Regions from separate parts of the Pseudoalteromonas issachenkonii genome, predicted to be linked through region 1. Evidence: predicted binding sites of a transcription regulator. Region 1 holds the regulator's gene; the other holds the start of a gene.

Region 1 (4,221 bases):
AAGCAGGTCAAAAAATAACAGCTAAAAGTATCACTTACGATATCGAGCAGCAGTTAATTAGCGCAGAAAAAGACGAAAACTCAACAGACCGTGTACACACTATTTTAGTCCCTGTTGAAAATAAAAAAGAAGATGATAAAGGTCAACCATGAGCACATTAAAAGCAGAGCTATTAGCTAAAAGCTACAAAGGTCGTGAAGTTGTAAAAAACGTTGGCCTAGAGGTTGAAGCTGGCAGTATTGTGGGGTTACTTGGCCCTAATGGTGCAGGTAAAACCACCACTTTTTATATGATTGTAGGCCTTGTGCCTAGCGATAAAGGCAAAATATCAATTGATGATAAAGATATTACTTTATTACCGATGCACAGCCGAGCGCGTTTAGGGATTGGTTATTTACCGCAAGAGTCGTCTATTTTTAGAAAGCTGACTGTTTATCAAAACTTAATGGCTATCTTAGAAACACGTAAAGAATTAAATAAACAACAACGCGAAGATACCTTAAATAATTTACTTGATGAATTTAGCATTCAGCATATCCGCGATAGTCAAGGTATGGCTTTATCAGGTGGTGAACGTCGCCGCGTTGAAATTGCTCGCGCGTTAGCAGCAAACCCTAAATTTATCCTTTTAGACGAACCCTTTGCGGGGGTTGATCCTATCTCAGTATTAGATATTAAAAAGATTATAGAGCATCTTAAAAACCGAGGAATTGGCGTATTGATCACAGATCACAACGTACGCGAAACTCTTGATGTTTGTGAAAAAGCCTACATAGTTTCTCATGGGGAGTTAATTGCATCAGGCACTCCAGAATATGTATTAAACGATAAAACAGTACGCGATGTTTATTTAGGCGAGCAGTTCAAGCTCTAATATGTGTGTTATTCCACTAAGCATCTGCTAAGATTAATTATACTTAGGTCTGTTGACCTTTCAAGGTTGAATTTGCAGCAGTCTGTTTGGTATTTAGGCAAGGCAGAGCCTATGTGGTGTGGTATTCCCCATAAATAGGCGATAACGCAGCATCAATGCCAAACAGGCGCTGCCCTTCGGGTTCTGCCTAGGGACGATTTACTCTTTGTTGCTCGGTTTTGACTTAGCCCACTAGGTTACAAACCTCGCGCCGCAATTAAACCGCCCCTAGTTTGAACAAATTTTAATCCGTAAAGGTCAACAGACCGTAATTTAAAAGGATTGTTAGAGATACATGAGGCAATCATTACAGCTGCGCATGGGCCAGCAACTTACAATGACTCCACAGTTGCAACAAGCAATTCGCTTATTGCAACTCAGTACATTGGATCTCCAGCAAGAAATTCAAGAAGCGCTCGATAGCAACCCCTTGCTTGAAGTTGAAGAACACGATTACAGCGAAGACACTGCAGGTAAAAACGAACAAAAAGCCGATAACGATGACTTAACGCTAAGTGCCTCAGCTGACGATAAACCTAGCGAGTATGAGCAAGATAGCGGCGAAGCAATGACCAAAGACACTATTAGCGATGATATGGCTATGGATGTTACTTGGGATGAATATATGAGCGCTGCGCCTGCCTCTTCATCGGGCCCAATGCCAGAAGATGAATCTATTTATCAAGGCTCTTCGACTGAAACGCTGCATGAGTATTTAATGTGGCAACTTCAACTGACGCCGTTTAGTCCTACCGATGAAGCGATAGCTATTGCAATTGTAGAAGCTGTAGACGACTCAGGGATTCTAACCCTTAGCTGTGAAGAAATATTAGAAAGCTTTAACCAAGAAAACGACGGCGAAGATGAAGTTGAACTTGACGAAATAGAAGCGGTACTAAAGCGTATTCAACTATTTGATCCAGTGGGAATAGCCGCGCGTAGTTTACAAGAGTGCTTGTGTATTCAGCTAAATCAATTTGATAAAGACACACCTTTTTTAAACGAAACAAAAATGATCTTAACCGATCATATTGATTTACTTGCTGCACGTGACTATCGCACGTTAATGAAAAAAACAAAGCTTAAAGAAGATGAGCTTAAAGAAATCATGACGTTGATTCATACGCTCAGCCCAAAACCGGCAGACACTATTGTCAGAGAAGAGTCTGAATACGTTATTCCTGATGTGTCGGTTAAAAAAGTTAAAGGTCGTTGGGTAGTTGAATTAAACCCAGATAGCATGCCTAAGATCAGAGTAAATAGCCAATATGCAGCTATGTCGCGTACGGTTAAATCAAGTGGTGATAGCCAGTTTATTCGCTCGCACTTACAAGAGGCTAAATGGTTTATAAAAAGCTTAGAAAGTAGAAATGACACGCTACTTAAAGTAACCAACTGTATTGTGCAGCAGCAACAGGCCTTTTTTGAACACGGTCCTGAGGCTATGAAGCCTATGGTGCTTAACGATGTGGCTGAAATGGTGGAAATGCATGAGTCGACTATATCGCGTGTTACTACGCAAAAATACATGCATACACCACGTGGCATTTTTGAGCTTAAATATTTCTTTTCAAGCCATGTAAGTACTGAAAATGGTGGCGAATGTTCATCAACAGCAATACGTGCATTAATTAAAAAATTAATCGCTGCAGAAAACTCAGCTAAACCATTGAGTGATAGTAAAATTGCAGATATATTGGCAGAGCAAGGAATTAAAGTAGCGAGGAGAACCATTGCAAAATATCGCGAATCTCTAGCTATTCCCCCGTCTAATCAACGTAAAAGTTTGATTTAAGGCGTACAACAAAGAGGAAAATGTTTATGCAACTGAATTTAACTGGTCGCCATGTAGATATTACCGACTCGCTTAGAGACTACGTAAATAGTAAATTTTCGAAGTTACAGAGGCACACTGATCACATAACGAATGTGCACGTTATTCTCGATGTAGAAAAACTAAACCAAAAAGCTGAAGCAACCGTTCATGTTAGTGGCGCTGAGATTTTTGCCTCTACTGAGCATCAAGATATGTATGCCGCTATAGACTCGCTCATTGACAAGCTAGATCGTCAAGTAATTAAACACAAAGAGAAACTTGCTCGACACTAACACTATGAAACTAAGCTCACTTATCTGTCAGGACTGCAGTAAAGCTGCGGTCCTTTTTAATAGTAAAAAAAGAATTTTAGAATTTATCAGTGAATTGGCTCACAATAAGCTGCCCTATTTAACACAACAAGATATTCTTAATGCATTAACTGCAAGAGAAAAGCTTGGAAGTACAGGCATTGGTCGAGGCATTGCTATTCCACATGGTCGCATGAGTGGTGCTCAAGAGCCCCTTGCTTTGATTTTAGTGAGCGAAACAGCTATTAATTTTGATGCGATTGATAACCGACCGGTTGACATTTTTGTCGCGTTAATTGTTCCCGATGGCGATAATCAGCAGCATTTGAAGACGCTAGCCACGATTGCTGATAAGCTCAATGATAAAGAATTTTGTAAACAGTTACGCGCCGCCAAATCGGATAGCGAACTGTATCAGGTTATCGTCAGTCAATCGTAGTAATAAAGAAAGGTGATAAATGGAATTAATAATTATAAGCGGTCGTTCAGGCTCAGGTAAATCTGTGGCGTTACGCGTTGTGGAAGACTTAGGTTATTATTGTGTAGACAATATTCCACTTAATTTATTACCATCATTAGTGCGCAGTGTTTCCGACAGTTATAATAAAATTGCCGTGAGTGTTGATGTGCGTAATCTACCTAAAGAGCAACAGCAGTTTAATGAAATCATTGAATATTTACCTGGTTTTACTAAACCAACGGTATTTTATTTAGACAGTGACGATCAAACATTAATAAAACGTTTTTCAGAAACGCGACGTCTCCACCCTTTATCTATTGATTCTTTGCCGCTTGATTTAGCCATAAAAAAAGAAAAACAACTACTTGATGTATTGATTAACCGTGCTGATTATATGATTGATACCACGGATTTAAGTGTGCATCAGCTTGCTGAATCTATTCGTGAAAAAATACTCGGAAAAAAAGATAAACAACTGATCATTACCTTTGAGTCATTTGGTTTTAAACACGGCATCCCTAAAGAAGCAGATTACGTATTCGATGCCCGTTTTTTACCAAACCCGCATTGGGAGCCTGAACTTAAGCCACTTACGGGGCTGGATCAACCAGTAAAAGACTACCTAGCAAGTCACAGCATAGTGCAAAAATTTACATGGCAAATTCAAACATTTGTGCAAACATGGCTGCCGCATTTAGAACGAAATAACCGCAGCTACTTA
Region 2 (4,221 bases), 220 kb from region 1:
TAACTAAAGACTTAACTGGCAAAGTAAAAGCGGGTGAGTTAGTTAATCACATGGCAGGCCAAGTCGGTGGTAAAGGCGGCGGTCGTCCAGATATGGCGCAAGCGGGTGGTTCTGAGCCACAAAATTTAACTGCAGCACTTGATAGCGTAACAGCTTGGTTAACTGAGCGTACTTAAGCTTAAGTGGCACTTATAGTTCAAAAATTTGGCGGCACTTCGGTAGGCTCAATAGAGCGTATTGAAGCGGTCGCCGACCTTGTTGTTAAAACCAAGCAACAAGGCCACCAAGTGGTGGTGGTGCTTTCGGCAATGTCGGGAGAAACCAATCGCTTAATTAATCTTGCCAAACAAATCGACTCTCGCCCGAGTAGTCGTGAACTCGATGTATTACTGAGTACCGGTGAACAAGTCTCTATCGCTTTATTAGCGATGGCCATTATTAAACGCGGCCATTCAGCGGTAAGCTTACTAGCCGATCAAGTGAATATATTAACCGATAACATGTTCGGTAAAGCCCGTGTAGAAGAAGTTGCGGCAACGCGTTTAAAACATGAACTTGAACATAACCGTATTGCTATTATTGCCGGCTTTCAGGGGCGCGATATTGAGGGCAACGTGACCACGCTTGGCCGTGGTGGCACCGATACCTCAGCGGTTGAAATTGCTGGTGCAATAAAAGCCGATGAGTGTCAGATCTATACCGATGTTGATGGCGTATATACTACAGACCCGCGTGTGGAACCTAACGCACGACGTTTAAGTCATGTTACCTTTGCTGAAATGCTTGAGCTGGCAAGTTTAGGCGCTAAAGTATTACATATTCGCTCTGTAGAATCTGCTGGTAAACACAATGTTCCTCTGCGGGTGTTATCTAGCTTTAAACCCGATGAAGGCACGTTAATTAGTTTTGAGGAGAGCGACGTGACAAGCAATGTCGTATCGGGTATTGCATTTAATCGAGATGAGTGCTTAATTAAGGTGCATGGAATGCCGCAAGGCACCAAACATCTTGCAAAAGTTTTGAAACTTTTTGCTGATAATGGCATCGAAATAGATATGATTAATCAAATTAATCATAAAGTTGAAAAAGTCGACTATGCTTTTACTGTGCATTTAAATGATTACTTAAACGCACTTGATTTGTTAACGGCTGAGCAACAGCAATTTGACGCACATGCAATTGACGGATTGACCAATGTGGCGAAAGTGTCAGCGGTGGGTATGGGGATGAAATCTCATTCCGGGGTAGCGAGTTTATTTTTTGATTCGCTAGCACAAGAAAACATTGATGTGATGTTTGTTGCCACCTCAGAGATCAAAATTTCAGTTTTAATAGATGAAAAATACCTAGAGCTGGCTGTTCGTGCATTACATAAGACATTTTTAACAGAAAATGAATAGATTGAGAGTTTTTACTTACTTTTTAGTCTAATTTTAATTAAAATGTTTGTGCGGAATCTTATAATTTTATTGGAACATGGGAGCAAGAGAATGCTAATACTAACTCGTAGAGTAGGCGAGACCCTTATGATTGGTGACGAAGTAACCGTTACTGTTCTAGGTGTTAAAGGAAATCAAGTTCGTATCGGTGTTAACGCACCTAAAGACGTATCAGTTCATCGTGAAGAAATTTACATGCGCATACAAGCTGAAAAGTCTAACCCTAATCCGGGCAATGCTTAATCAACATAGTATAAAATGTGCTAGTTAATATAACTATGACATTTGTAAAAGCCACTCATTGAGTGGCTTTTTTGTTTATAAAATCAATCGTTTCTTCGTCGAGTATTGCCTTAGAAATGTATTGCATACCGCTTTTACTTTTTAACAGTAGCCCGCAATCGGTGGTAATTATTTCGTTAATGTCGTGCCAAGCTAACTGGTAATTTTTGTAATGATTGGTTGATTTTATTCCGTCTTCGTCGAAGGTGAGAGTGACTTCAGAACCAGACGCTCTGCTTAGCATTTGCCTGGTAACCCACCATGGGCGGCGATAGTAAAAGGCGATGCATTCGAGTAGGGCTAGCATCAGCAAAAATGTACCTAGGTAATGATCTCCTAAACCATAAATACCAAATAATCCCAATGCAACAAGCAGTGCTAATAAAAAATATTTAGGTTGCGCGCGTTTACTATAAGGCAGCGATTGGTCGAAGCATTCATAAAAGTAAGGTTTATCGAGTTTATAGGTTGTCGTAAATACCATGCATCTATACTTAAAAGCTATTTTTTATCATTTTAGCAAGCTATGTGGCAAATGCGCAGCTTAAAAAGAATTAATAGTTCAGAGTTTATAATTAATGGGTAGCAACTTGGCGACTAGTACTAAACACAAAAAAAGCGACCAAATGGTCGCTTTTTAAAAAGGGGCTGAATTAGCAATTTGTTTCTTCAGCGTTGACACCTTCTTTTACTTCTTCACAAGCATCTTCTACTTTATTTTGAACATCTGTCACGGCTTCGTCGATGCGTTCACCGGCTTCTTCTGCATGATTGTCTTCACAACCCATAATAAATGCACTTGCGAATAGGCCAATAGCTGCTGCTTTAAGTGTTGATGATTTCATAATGTAATTCCTTGTATATAAATTTAAAAATTTCGTTGTTTCTTATCTACCTGGGGCTTTTACCACGTAAAGCGCCAGAGACAAGTGAAATAACCAGTAAAACTAAAAAGATAAAAAATATGATTTTAGCAATTCCTGCTGCGGCTCCTGCAATACCACCAAATCCTAAAACGGCTGCGATTAGTGCGATCACCAAAAATGTAATTGTCCAGCGTAACATTGTCATCTCCTTGATTTATCTAAGTGTTAAAGTGTTGTTTTTATATAAGCGAGTAATGTGCCAGTATTTTATTTTGTTTTAAATCAATGGTTTAACTTGTATTTTTGAGTTTGGCTTTATATTAGGTTGGTAATTTTTACGGTTTTATCTGTAACTTATTCACAGTGGTGTCTGATGAGATAATAAATAGTTTTTACAGTCGTTATTTTGGTAAGACCAATTAGCATTTTTTTTGGCAGTTTTTATTGGATTAGCTCATTAGGTATATTTTTATGTGTTTTTACAGAATATTATGGTTTTTATATATTCTTTGTTTATAACGAACATTTTTACCATCTATATGTATAGGTTAAATAAGCTATTTTAGATGGTGTTAACCTTATTGGTGATATGTTACTTTTAGATTAATTGGTTTTACCAATTTACAATGTGTAGACAAAAGAATAGTTTTTGTTACTATTGGTGAATATTTATTTAAATAAACTGGTTTTTTATGTATTCAGTTTTGAACAGGGGAGAATTATGGATATAGGGGCTTTGCTCACAACTGCAGGCAATTTAATGCTAACCGGTATGGTGGGTGTGTTTGTATTTCTTTCTTTATTGATTGGTGCAGTGACAGTTATGTCTAAGCTGGCTAGCAAATTTTCTCAGCCAGAACTTGAAGTATCACAGAGAACACCATCTTTTAAATCTCAAGGTGTGCCAAATGAGCACATCGCTGCAATTAGTGCTGCCATTGCTCAGTACAAAACAAATAATAATTAGAGGAGCATACCAATGGCTAAATTAAAAATAACAGAACTCGTACTTCGAGACGCACATCAGTCGCTTTTAGCTACCCGCATGCGATTAGACGACATGTTACCTATTGCAAAAAAAATTGATGACGCAGGTTATTGGTCTATAGAGTCTTGGGGTGGGGCTACCTTTGACTCATGTATTCGTTATTTAGGCGAAGATCCTTGGGAGCGTATTCGCGCGCTTAAAAAGGCGATGCCAAATACACCCCAGCAAATGTTACTTCGCGGTCAAAACTTATTGGGGTATCGCCATTATGCTGATGACGTTGTTGAAAAGTTTGTTGAGCGCGCACACAAAAATGGCGTAGACGTATTTCGTATTTTTGATGCCATGAATGATGTACGTAACTTAGAAACTGCCATAAAAGCGGCGGTTAAAGTAGGCGCGCATGCCCAAGGTACGATTTCTTACACAGTAAGCCCGGTACACACATTGGATATGTGGCTAACACTTGCTAAGCAGCTTGAAGAATTAGGTTGTCATTCAATTTGTATTAAAGATATGGCGGGATTGCTTAAGCCTTACGATGCAGAAAAACTGATTAAAGGCTTAAAAGAAACGGTTTCAATTCCTATTGCCATGCAATGTCATGCAACAACGGGTTTAAGTACCGCAACGTATCAAAAAGCGA

The links. Region 1 encodes sigma-54, which starts transcription at its own class of promoters, with help from an activator protein. Its sites were predicted from a motif close to GTTGGCACGNNNNTNGNNT; they were not measured.
Region 2: PISS_RS03130 (DUF1328 domain-containing protein) is a predicted target of sigma-54. The motif match lies at 2,833-2,851, and genes of this name have one in related genera.

Annotation. Positions count from the first base shown of each region.
Region 1 covers NZ_CP011030.1:460,875-465,095, reverse strand. Annotated here, with positions in the region: gene lptA (lipopolysaccharide transport periplasmic protein LptA) at 1-152, shown strand, start outside; gene lptB (LPS export ABC transporter ATP-binding protein) at 149-874, shown strand; gene PISS_RS02110 (RNA polymerase factor sigma-54) at 1,209-2,708, shown strand; gene hpf (ribosome hibernation promoting factor) at 2,735-3,022, shown strand; gene ptsN (PTS IIA-like nitrogen regulatory protein PtsN) at 3,027-3,479, shown strand; gene rapZ (RNase adapter RapZ) at 3,499-4,221, shown strand, end outside.
Region 2 covers NZ_CP011030.1:678,148-682,368, forward strand. Annotated here, with positions in the region: gene alaS (alanine--tRNA ligase) at 1-176, shown strand, start outside; gene PISS_RS03110 (aspartate kinase) at 183-1,400, shown strand; gene csrA (carbon storage regulator CsrA) at 1,491-1,682, shown strand; gene PISS_RS03120 (YcxB family protein) at 1,738-2,205, opposite strand; gene PISS_RS03125 (hypothetical protein) at 2,375-2,566, opposite strand; gene PISS_RS03130 (DUF1328 domain-containing protein) at 2,613-2,786, opposite strand; gene PISS_RS03135 (OadG family protein) at 3,309-3,554, shown strand; gene oadA (sodium-extruding oxaloacetate decarboxylase subunit alpha) at 3,567-4,221, shown strand, end outside.